3 regions of the Streptomyces sp. Ag109_O5-10 genome follow, and region 1 is predicted to be linked to each of the others. Evidence: predicted binding sites of a transcription regulator. Region 1 holds the regulator's gene; each other region holds the start of a gene.

Region 1 (3,968 bases):
CTCCTTGGTGCCGGGGAGCAGGTGGTCGACGAGGACGCCGAGACGGGCGTCCGGGCCGGGGGCGAACTCGGCGACGATGGCGGGGAGGTCGTCGACGCCCTCCAGGTACTCCACGACCACGCCCTCGACGCGCAGGTCGTCGCCCCAGACCTTCTCGACCAGTTCCGCGTCGTGGCGGCCCTCCACGTAGATGCGGCCGGCGCGGGCGACACGCGCGCGTGCGCCGGGGACGGCGACCGAGCCGGAGGCGGTACGGGAGGGACGTACGGGTCCCCCGGACGTGGGGCGTACGAGGGTGACGACCCGGCCCTCCAGGAGGAAGCCGCGCGGTTCCAGCGGGAAGACGCGGTGCTTGCCGAAGCGGTCCTCCAGGGTGACCGTGCCCGCCTCGCAGCGGATCACCGCGCCGCAGAAACCCGTACCCGGCTCCTCGACCACCAGACCGGGTTCGGCGGCCACCTCGGGCACCGGCTTCGGCTTCTTCCACGGAGGGGTCAGGTCGGCGGAGTACTGGCGCATTCGGATGACGATAGGAGAAGCCGGACCGGCGCGCCTACGACACGCCGAAACGGGCGGCCAGGGCGTCGCGCTGGGCCCGCACGAACGCCGCGTCCACCACCGCTCCGTGACCGGGCACGTACAGGGCGCGGTCGCCGCCCAGGGAGAGGAGGCGGTCGAGGGCGGCGGGCCACCGCGACGGTACGGCGTCGGGGCCGGCCTGCGGATCGCCGGACTCCTCCACCAGGTCGCCGCAGAACACCACCTCCGGGTCGCCGGGGACCAGGACGGCGAGATCGTGCGGGGTGTGGCCGGGGCCCACGTTCGCCAGCAGGGCCTGGCGGCCGTCGCCCAGGTCGAGGGTCCACTCGCCGGAGACCGGATGGCGCGGGAGGGGGAGGGCGTCGGCCGCCTCCTCGGCCTCCCCGGCCGGCAGGCCGTTGCGGATCGCGTCCAGGCGGAGTGCCTCGCGGTCGTACCCGAGGACGGCCTCGGCGCCCACCGCCGCGTACAGGGCCGTGCCCGCGAAGGCGGCCGCGCCGAAGACGTGGTCGAAGTGCGGATGGGTGAGCGCGAGATGGGTCACACGGCGGTCGGCCAGTGCCTGCGCCTCCGTACGCAACCGTGCGCCCTCCGCCAGGCTCGACCCGGCGTCCACCATCAGGGCCGTGCCCGCCCCCAGTACCAGACCCGCCGTGCAGTCCCAGCCCGGCAGCCGGCACCGGCCGACGCCCTCGGCCACCCGCTCCCAGCCCAGCTCTTCCCAAGTCACCGTCATGCCGCGACGCTAGCCGTAGAACGTCATGGGTCCTGACCGGCCTTGCCCAGTCGGTGGCCCACGGCCGTACACTGGGGCGGGGATGCTGGCACTCGCGTTCGCAGAGTGCCAGACGAAAGGCCCGAAGGGACCGAAAGGCCGCGGGGACGACTTTCTGGAGGTGTGGCGCCGGGTGCTGAGTGAACGCAGGCTTCAGGTATTGCGCGCCATCGTCCAGGACTATGTCGGCACCGAGGAACCCGTCGGTTCGAAGGCGCTGACCGAACGGCACAACCTCGGGGTCTCCCCGGCGACCGTGCGCAACGACATGGCCGCCCTGGAGGACGAGGGGTTCATCGCCCAGCCGCACACCAGCGCGGGGCGGATCCCCACCGACAAGGGGTACCGGCTGTTCGTCGACAAGCTGGCCGGGGTCAAGCCGATGAGCGCGCCCGAGCGGCGGGCCATCCAGAACTTCCTCGACGGCGCCGTCGACCTCGACGACGTTGTGGCGCGGACCGTCCGGCTGCTGGCCCAGCTGACCCGGCAGGTGGCGGTCGTGCAGTACCCGTCGCTGACGCGGTCGACCGTGCGGCACGTGGAACTGCTCTCCCTGGCTCCGGCCCGGCTGATGCTGGTGCTGATCACCGACACCGGGCGGGTCGAGCAGCGGATGGTCGACTGTCCGGCCCCCTTCGGCGAAACGTCTCTCGCGGACCTGCGGGCGCGGCTGAACAGCCGGGTCGCGGGACGCCGGTTCTCGGACGTGCCCCGGCTGGTGGAGGATCTGCCGGAAGCCTTCGAGGCCGAGGACCGCGGCACGGTCTCGGCGGTGCTCTCCACTCTGCTGGAGACGCTCGTCGAGGAGAACGAGGAGCGGCTGATGATCGGCGGCACCGCCAATCTCACCCGCTTCGGACATGACTTTCCCCTCATGATCCGGCCCGTCCTCGAGGCACTGGAGGAACATGTCGTCCTCCTCAAGCTCATGGGCGAGGCGGGGGATTCGGGCATGACCGTACGCATCGGTCACGAGAACGCCTACGAGGGACTCAACTCCACGTCAGTGGTGTCGGTCGGTTACGGTTCGGGCGGCGAGGCAGTCGCCAAGCTCGGCGTGGTCGGACCGACCCGCATGGATTACCCGGGAACGATGGGAGCGGTACGAGCGGTGGCACGGTACGTCGGACAGATCCTGGCGGAGTCGTAAGTGGCCACGGACTACTACGCCGTTCTCGGCGTGCGCCGCGACGCGTCGCAGGAAGAGATCAAGAAGGCCTTCCGTCGGCTCGCGCGCGAGCTGCACCCGGACGTCAACCCGGACCCGAAGACCCAGGAGCGGTTCAAGGAGATCAACGCCGCCTACGAGGTGCTCTCCGACCCGCAGAAGAAGCAGGTCTACGACCTCGGCGGGGATCCGCTCTCGCAGAGCGGCGGCGCGGGCGCGGGCGGCTTCGGGGCCGGCGGGTTCGGGAACTTCTCGGACATCATGGACGCGTTCTTCGGTACGGCGTCCCAGCGCGGTCCGCGGTCGCGGACCCGGCGCGGCCAGGACGCGATGATCCGGATCGAGGTCGAGCTCGACGAGGCGGCCTTCGGCACCACCAAGGACATCCAGGTCGACACGGCGATCGTCTGCAACACCTGCAACGGTGAGGGCGCGGCGCCGGGCACCTCCGCCCAGACGTGTGACATGTGCCGGGGCCGCGGTGAGGTCTCGCAGGTGACGCGGTCCTTCCTCGGCCAGGTCATGACCTCGCGGCCGTGCCCGCAGTGCCAGGGGTTCGGGACGGTCGTGCCGACGCCGTGCCCCGAGTGCGCGGGCGACGGGCGGGTGCGGTCGCGGCGGACGCTGACGGTGAAGATCCCGGCCGGTGTCGACAACGGCACGCGGATCCAGCTCGCCGGTGAGGGCGAGGTCGGGCCGGGCGGCGGTCCCGCCGGTGACCTGTACGTCGAGATCCACGAGCTGCCGCACTCGACGTTCCAGCGGCGCGGGGACGACCTGCACTGCACGGTGACGATTCCGATGACGGCGGCGTCGCTCGGTACGAAGGTGCCGCTGGAGACGCTGGACGGTCTCGAGGAGGTCGACATCCGGCCGGGCACGCAGTCCGGGCAGTCGATTCCGCTGCACGGGCGGGGGGTCACGCATCTGCGGGGCGGCGGGCGGGGTGACCTGATCGTGCACGTCGAGGTGACGACGCCGACGAAGCTGGATCCTGAGCAGGAGCGGTTGCTGCGGGAGCTGGCGAAGCTGCGCGGGGAGGAGCGGCCGCAGGGGCAGTTCCAGCCCGGTCAGCAGGGGCTGTTCAGCCGGCTGAAGGACGCGTTCAACGGGCGTTGACGGGTGCGGTGAAGGGGCTCCGCCCCTTCGACCCCGCCAGGGGGCTCCGCCCCTCGGACCCCCGGGGACCTGTGCCCACCCACCACCCGACTCGGCCGGTCGAAAAGCTCGCTCGGCCCCTCGGCTCGGCCCGCCGCGAGGTGTGGTCGGGCGCGCGGCTCGGTCCGCCGGGAGTCCTGGTCGGGCGCCCGGCTCGGCCCGCCGGAAGGTGTGGTTTCTGGCATGTGCCAAAGGGGCGGCCCGATTCGGTCTTGTTCGGAGGACGTGACAACATGCCGTCATGTCCTCCGCACTGACCGATCTCTTCCCACTTCCGATCGTGCAGGCCCCCATGGCGGGCGGGGTCTCCGTCCCGCAGCTCGCCGC
Region 2 (3,968 bases), 1.2 Mb from region 1:
GGAGCTTCTCGCGGTCGTAGTCCGAGTCGGACTGCTCGATCTCGGCGCGGATCTGGTTGACCCGGCCCTGGACCTGCTCGGTGGAGCCGGCGCCGTCGACGATGGTGGTCTCGTCCTTGGTGATGACGACCTTGCGGGCGCGGCCCAGCAGGTCGAGGGTCGTGTTCTCGAGCTTGAGACCGACCTCCTCGGAGATGACCTCGCCGCCGGTGAGGATGGCGATGTCGTTCAGCATCGCCTTGCGGCGGTCGCCGAAGCCCGGGGCCTTGACGGCGACGGACTTGAAGGTGCCGCGGATCTTGTTGACGACCAGGGTCGACAGGGCCTCGCCCTCGACGTCCTCGGCGATGATCAGCAGCGGCTTGCCCGACTGCATGACCTTCTCCAGGAGCGGGAGCAGGTCCTTGACCGAGGAGATCTTGGAGTTCGCGATCAGGATGTACGGGTCGTCGAGGACGGCCTCCATACGCTCCATGTCGGTGGCGAAGTACGCCGAGATGTAGCCCTTGTCGAAGCGCATACCCTCGGTGAGCTCCAGCTCCAGACCGAAGGTCTGGGACTCCTCGACGGTGATGACGCCTTCCTTGCCGACCTTGTCCATGGCCTCGGCGATGAGCTCGCCGATCTGGGTGTCGGCGGCGGAGATGGAGGCCGTGGAGGCGATCTGCTCCTTGGTCTCGACGTCCTTCGCCTGCTCCAGCAGGGCACCGGAGACGGCCTCGACGGCCTTCTCGATGCCGCGCTTCAGGGCCATCGGGTTGGCACCGGCGGCCACGTTGCGCAGGCCCTCGCGGACCAGGGCCTGGGCGAGCACGGTCGCGGTGGTCGTACCGTCACCGGCGACGTCGTCCGTCTTCTTGGCGACTTCCTTGACCAGCTCGGCGCCGATCTTCTCGTACGGGTCCTCCAGCTCGATCTCCTTGGCGATGGACACACCATCGTTGGTGATCGTGGGGGCGCCCCACTTCTTCTCAAGGACGACGTTGCGGCCCTTGGGGCCGAGGGTGACCTTGACGGCGTCGGCGAGCTGGTTCATACCGCGCTCAAGGCCGCGCCGCGCCTCCTCGTCGAACGCGATGATCTTGGCCATGTGAAGTGGTCCCTCCAGGACTGGGGGTGAGTCTTCGGACCGCGCCCGCGCCCGCGACGGACGGCTCGCCGACCCGTGGGTTCCTTGCCCCACCCGGTCCGCGGGCCTCACCGACCCGGTCCTTCTTTGTCACTCTCACCTTCAGAGTGCTAACGCCAATGATTAGCACTCGACCCAGGAGAGTGCAAGGCGCGCTCGCGAAGCGAGTGCTCGTCGGGGGGTGGTGATCGGGCGAAGGGCGGGCGCAAGCGGCTCTCGAGGACCGAGGCCGGGAACATGGCCCGGGACATGCCGAAGGGCTCGTGCCCCGGGAGGCACGAGCCCTTCGAAGATGTACAGAAGAACGTCGCTGTCAGTCGGCGCGTGCTTCAGCTGGTCGCCAGCCGGACCATGTCCGCCTGCGGCCCCTTCTGGCCCTGCGAGATCTCGAAATCGACCCGCTGACCTTCCTCGAGGGTGCGGTAGCCGTCCATCTGAATCGCGCTGTAGTGGACGAAAACATCCGCACCACCGTCGACCGCGATGAAGCCGTACCCCTTCTCCGCGTTGAACCACTTGACGGTGCCCTGAGCCATGCCTAACTCCCCTATTACTGGCCCTTGCACAGATCCACACTTCGCGGATCCGGGTCAGACCTCACCCCCCATTGGTTGGGGGCGTGCGCCGGAACGCGTCGACCGCGGCTGAATGTATCTGTCCAACTGCCGTCTGCAACAGGTCAATCGGACGAGAATTCTTGAGGGAAGGGGTCCGGAATGTGGTAAGAATTCGGCCGAATTCAGGGCAAGTCGGGCCCCATAAAGGCCACAAAAGCCGCATATAACCCGGGCACTTTGGCTGCTTCTTGTCGGGCTCGCGGTATCGAATACGGGGCCCCCGACCTGGAGATCGGGACCGTGTTCCCCAACTGTACCGCGCTCAACCACACAGAATTGCCCCCTCCGCTTCTCTCACGGAGGGGGCAATCGGATGAACAGACGGTGATCGGCGTTACCGAAGGTAATGTTCGGTCATTCGATCAGCCTGTCAAGCAGGTCCGCAGGTCAGCCGCCGGCGACGGCCGGGATGATGGAGACGCCCGCGCCGTCCGGGGTGGCGGTCTCCAGGCCCTGCTCGAAGCGCACGTCGTCGTCGTTGACGTACACGTTGACGAACCGGCGCAGCTTGCCCTGGTCGTCCAGAACCCGCGCGGAGATACCGGTGTGGTTCTTCTCCAGGTCCGAGATGACCTCGCCGAGGGTGGTCCCTTCGGCGGCGACCTCGGCCTGGCCACCGGTGTAGGTGCGCAGGATGGTGGGGATGCGAACGGTGACGCTCACGTTTTTACCTCCGGTCCGGGCGGCCCCTCCGGGCGGCGCCCCTATTTCTCGGGGGACTCAGGCGAGCCCGGCCTCGTGGAAAGACTCCAGACTCGGGCGAATGGTCGCGGTGAGTCCGGTTCCCGCCACCGCGTCCAGCGTCTTGAGTCCATCACCGGTGTTGAGTACAACGACCGACTTGGCCGGATCAATCAACCCATTCTCAATGAGCTTTTTGGTGACTCCAACCGTCACTCCGCCGGCGGTTTCCGCGAAGATTCCCTCGGTCCGCGCGAGCAGCTTGATGGCGTCGACGACCTGCTCGTCGGTGACGTCCTCCACCGCACCGCCGGTGCGCCGCGCGATGTCGAGGACGTACGGCCCGTCGGCCGGGTTGCCGATGGCGAGGGACTTGGCGATGGTGTTCGGCTTCTGCGGGCGGACCACGTCGTGGCCCTCCTTGTAGGCCACCGACACCGGCGAGCACCCCTCGGCCTGGGCGCCGAAGATCTTGTACGGCTTGTCCTCGACCAGACCGAGCTTGATCAGCTCCTGCAGCCCCTTGTCGATCTTCGTGAGCTGCGAGCCCGAGGCGATCGGGACGACCAGCTGGTCCGGGATCTCCCAGCCGAGCTGCTCGCAGATCTCGTACGCCAGGGTCTTGGAGCCCTCCGCGTAGTACGGCCGCAGGTTGACGTTGACGAAGCCCCAGCCCTCGCCCGCCGGGTCGCCGATCAGCTCGGAGCAGAACCGGTTCACGTCGTCGTAGTTGCCCTCGATGCCGACGAGTTCGCCGCCGTAGATCGCGGCCATGACGACCTTGCCCTGCTCCAGGTCGTGCGGGATGAACACGCAGGAGCGGAGGCCGGCCCGGGCGGCGGCGGCACCGACGGCGCCGGCCAGGTTGCCGGTGGAGGAGCAGGAGAGGGTGGTGTAGCCGAAGGCGCGGGCGGCCTCGACGGCCTGGGCGACGACGCGGTCCTTGAAGGAGTGCGTCGGGTTGCCGGAGTCGTCCTTCACGTACAGCCCGCCGGTGACCCCCAGCTCCCTGGCCAGGTTGTCCGCCTTGACGAGCTTGGTCCAGCCGGGGTTGATGTTCGGCTTGGTCGCCACGTCCGCGGGGACGGGCAGCAGCGGCGCGTAGCGCCAGATGTTCGCGGGACCCGCTTCGATCCGCTTGCGGAGCTCCTCGGTGTCATAGGCCGAGAAGTCGTACGCGATCTCCAGCGGGCCGAAACACTCCTCGCAGGCGAACACCGGGCCGAGGGGCACCCGGTGACCGCACTCGCGGCAGCTCAGGGCAGCGGCGGGACCGAGATCGACGGTGGAGTCCGTGGTGCTTGCAACAGTCTGCACAGCCATGTGAGGCGAGGCCCTTTCTCCTCATCTTCCTCACGACGCATCTCGTCGTGAGACGGATTTGGCACCTTCCCTAGCCGGGAGCCTCGCGGTGATCGACAGCGATCTACGAGTACCGACTGGAGGGTTGCCGGGGCTTCAACGGGCCGTTTCCCTCTGCCCCTCTGGATGAGCGGTATGCGGTTGTCAACGCCGGGTGCACCCAGGACATGCGATGGTCA
Region 3 (3,968 bases), 2.6 Mb from region 1:
GGGAACGGGGGCTTCCTCAGAGACCGGTTCCTCCAAGACTGGCGCCTCGGAGACCTCGGAGTCCGGTGCCTCAGTGCGAGTGGCCGTGGGAGTGGCCGGCGGCGGCCTCTTCCTCTTCCTTCTTCTCGACGACCAGGGTCTCGGTCGTGAGCAGCAGGGAGGCGATGGAGGCGGCGTTCTCCAGGGCGGAGCGGGTGACCTTGACCGGGTCGATGACGCCGGCCTTGACCAGGTCGCCGTACTCGCCGGTGGCGGCGTTGTAGCCGTTGCCCTTCTCCAGCTCGGCGACCTTGGAGACGATGACGTAGCCCTCCAGGCCGGCGTTCTCGGCGATCCAGCGCAGCGGCTCGACGGCGGCCTTGCGGACCACGGAGACACCGGTGGCCTCGTCGCCGGTCTTGCCGAGGTTGTCGTCGAGGACCTTCACGGCGTGGACGAGCGCGGAGCCACCACCGGAGACGATGCCCTCCTCGACCGCGGCGCGGGTCGCGGAGATGGCGTCCTCCAGACGGTGCTTCTTCTCCTTCAGCTCCACCTCGGTGGCGGCGCCGACCTTGATCACGCACACGCCGCCGGCCAGCTTCGCGAGGCGCTCCTGGAGCTTCTCGCGGTCCCAGTCGGAGTCGGTGTTCTCGATCTCGGCCTTGATCTGGGCGACGCGGCCGCTGACCGCACCGGAGTCACCGGCGCCGTCGACGACCGTGGTGTCGTCCTTGGTGACCGTGACACGGCGGGCGGAGCCCAGCACGTCCAGGCCGACCTGGTCGAGCTTGAGGCCGACCTCCTCGGAGACGACCGTGGCGCCGGTGAGGATCGCCAGGTCCTCCAGCATCGCCTTGCGGCGGTCGCCGAAGCCGGGGGCCTTGACCGCGACCGCGTTGAAGGTGCCGCGGATCTTGTTGACGACCAGGGTCGACAGGGCCTCGCCCTCGACGTCCTCGGCGATGATCAGCAGCGGCTTCGAGGCGTTGGACTGGATGATCTTCTCGAGCAGCGGCAGCAGGTCCGCGATGGAGGAGATCTTGCCCTGGTTGATGAGGATGTAGGGGTCCTCCAGGACGGCTTCCATGCGCTCCTGGTCCGTCACGAAGTACGGCGACAGGTAGCCCTTGTCGAAGGCCATGCCCTCGGTGAAGTCCAGCTCCAGACCGAAGGTGTTGGACTCCTCGACGGTGATGACACCGTCCTTGCCGACCTTGTCCATCGCCTCGGCGATGAGCTCGCCGACCTGCTGGTCCTGGGCGGACAGCGCGGCGACGGCGGCGATGTCGGACTTCTCGTCGATCGGGCGGGCCGACGCGAGCAGGTCCTCGGAGACGGCGGCGACCGCGGCGTCGATGCCCTTCTTCAGGGCGGCCGGGGAGGCACCGGCGGCGACGTTCTTCAGGCCCTCGCGGACGAGCGCCTGAGCCAGCACGGTGGCGGTGGTCGTACCGTCACCCGCGATGTCGTTGGTCTTGGTCGCCACCTCCTTGACCAGCTGCGCGCCGAGGTTCTCGTACGGGTCCTCGATCTCGACCTCGCGGGCGATCGTGACACCGTCGTTGGTGATGGTGGGGGCGCCGAACTTCTTGTCGATGACGACGTTGCGGCCCTTGGGGCCGATCGTCACCTTCACCGTGTCGGCAAGCTTGTTGACGCCGCGCTCAAGGGCGCGACGGGCGTCCTCGTCGAACTTCAGGATCTTCGCCATGGCAGCGGATGCCCTCTCGGAAATCTGGGGTGAACAAGGCTGCGCCCCTGGCGCCCGGCTTCTCGGAGGATCGCGGGGGCCAGGGGCGCAGCTTCAAGCGGAGTGCTTGAGGTGTGAGTCGCAGGCTTACTTCTCGATGATCGCGAGCACGTCGCGAGCCGAGAGGACGAGGTACTCGTCGCCGTTGTACTTCACCTCGGTGCCGCCGTACTTGCTGTAGAGCACGACGTCGCCGACCTTGACGTCGAGCGGCAGGCGCTCGCCGTTCTCGAAACGGCCCGGGCCCACGGCGAGGACGGCGCCCTCCTGGGGCTTCTCCTTCGCGGTGTCCGGGATGACCAGGCCGGAGGCCGTGGTCTGCTCGGCGTCGAGCGGCTGGACCACGATGCGGTCCTCAAGCGGCTTGATGGCAACCTTGGAGCTGGCGGTCGTCACGATCCGACCTCCCCCTTCGGAGATCTCACGGGGTTAACTGTCTGAGGTGGCGACCAGGTCGATCCGTCGTCGCGGGTGCCGGACCTGCCCGTCGCGTTGTTGGCACTCTCATCTGCCGAGTGCCAGAGCCGAGACTATGACCGTGATTAGCACTCGGTCAAGCGGAGTGCCAATTGCGTGCGGCGCGGCGCCGGAATCGCCCTCCCGGGGGGGGCGTCACGGGGCGACGGCGGCGCGCACCTCCCCGACCAGGATCGGGCTAGAGATAGTCCTCAAGACGGCCCACCGTCAGCCCGCTCGCCTGCACCCGGCGCAGCAGCCGGGCGGTGCGCACCCTGAGGGTCGGGCCGAGTGCCTCGTCGGGGCCCACCAGGATGATGTCGCCGGGGCGGAGCTGTCTGTCGCCGGTCCGGTAGCTGATGCCGTCGGGGGTCGTCGCCGCCCGCCACAGCACCACCGCGGCGACTCCGCAGTCGTCCGCGGCGCGCAGGGTGGTGGTGTCGTAGGTGCCGTAGGGCGGGCGGAAGAGGCGGGGCCGGATGCCGAAGCGGGACTTCAGCTTCTCCTGCTGGCCGCAGATCTCGGCGCGCTGGCCGGCGTACGGCAGGCCGGGCATGGCCGGGTGGTCGAGGGTGTGGTTCTCGACGCTCGCGCCGACCGACTGGAGGCGGGCGAAGTGGCCGTAGCCGGGACCGACCACGCTGTCCGTGAGGAACATGCTCACCGGCAGCCGCAGTTCGCGGACCATGTCGACGAAGCGGGGGTCCTTCTCGGCCCCGTCGTCGTAGGTCAGGAAGACCACCCGGTCGGAGGTGGTGACGTGGTCGACGACCGGTGGGAGGCCGGTGCGCACGGACAGCGGGTGCAGCGGCGGGCGGGGCGCCGGGGCGAGCGGCTCGGTCAGACCCCATTGGCGGTACGTCGGCTCGCCGGACGGGCCGTGCGGGTGCACCCGGTCGGCCGCCTTCCTGCCGAGCCGTTCGATGGGGTCGACGGAGGGCGCGCACGCGGACAGCAGGAGGGCGGCGGCCAGGACAGCGGCCGTCGCCCTCGGTCGGCTCACAGGTAGTCCTCCAGGCGCGCCACCGCGTAGCCGTCACGGGTGACCTTGTTCAGGAAGCGGCGCATGTCGTCGACCATGGTGCCGTCCCAGTCGTTCCGGCCCCGGAAGTGCGTGAGGACGATGTCTCCGGGGTGCAGCGAGCGGTCCCACTCGCGGTACTCCCAGTGGTCGACGAACACCTCCTCGTCCCAGATCGGCGCGTACTTGATGCCGCAGGTCTTGGCGGCGCGCAGGGTGTCGCCGTTGTAGTTGCCGTAGGGCGGCCGGAAGACCGTCGGCGCCTTGCCGAACTGCCGCTTCATGATGTCCTGCATGCCGCAGATCTCGTGCTTCTGCTCCTCGTAGGTCAGACCGGGCAGGTAGGGGTGGGTGAGGGTGTGGTTGTTGAGGGTGTGGCCCTCGGCCTGCATCCGGCGGAAGTAGCCGTAGTCGTCCTTGACCAGGTAGTTGCTGAGGAACGCGGTGTAGGGGATGTGCAGCTCGCCCATCATCCGCAGGAAGTCCGGGTCCTTCTCGGCGCCGTCGTCGATGGTGAGGAAGACGACCTTCTTCCTGGTGGGGACCGTGGTGAAGACCGGGGGGAGGTCGTCCTCGACCTGGCCGTCCACCTCGAAGCCGTCGCGAGCGGTGATCGCCGGCTTGCGCTTCGGCGGGGCCGGAGGCCGCAGCGGGACCGCGTCGAGACCCCAGCGCCGGGCGGCGGCGACCAGGGCGGCGTGGTCGTCGGGGGCGGCGGCGCCCCGGTGGGCCTGCTGGCCCGCGGCGGGCCGGACCGCG

What was found. Region 1 encodes HrcA, which represses chaperone genes, less so after heat shock. Its sites were predicted from a motif close to TTNGCACTCNGNNNNNCNGAGTGCNAA; they were not measured.
Region 2: the regulator HrcA is predicted to act here: its motif matches at 1,253-1,279, upstream of groL (chaperonin GroEL).
Region 3: the regulator HrcA is predicted to act here: its motif matches at 2,275-2,301, upstream of groES (co-chaperone GroES).

Annotation. Positions count from the first base shown of each region.
Region 1 is NZ_FNTQ01000001.1:6,327,138-6,331,105, forward strand. It holds gene BLW82_RS28835 (DUF3097 domain-containing protein) at 1-519, opposite strand, end outside; gene BLW82_RS28840 (MBL fold metallo-hydrolase) at 554-1,276, opposite strand; gene hrcA (heat-inducible transcriptional repressor HrcA) at 1,449-2,465, shown strand; gene dnaJ (molecular chaperone DnaJ) at 2,466-3,602, shown strand; gene BLW82_RS28855 (nitronate monooxygenase) at 3,883-3,968, shown strand, end outside.
Region 2 is NZ_FNTQ01000001.1:5,117,488-5,121,455, reverse strand. It holds gene groL (chaperonin GroEL) at 1-1,090, opposite strand, end outside; gene BLW82_RS23480 (cold-shock protein) at 1,459-1,665, opposite strand; gene BLW82_RS23475 (MoaD/ThiS family protein) at 2,134-2,409, opposite strand; gene thrC (threonine synthase) at 2,467-3,750, opposite strand; SAM riboswitch class I at 3,769-3,922, opposite strand.
Region 3 is NZ_FNTQ01000001.1:3,729,601-3,733,568, forward strand. It holds gene groL (chaperonin GroEL) at 71-1,693, opposite strand; gene groES (co-chaperone GroES) at 1,820-2,128, opposite strand; gene BLW82_RS16950 (polysaccharide deacetylase family protein) at 2,388-3,191, opposite strand; gene BLW82_RS16955 (polysaccharide deacetylase family protein) at 3,188-3,968, opposite strand, start outside.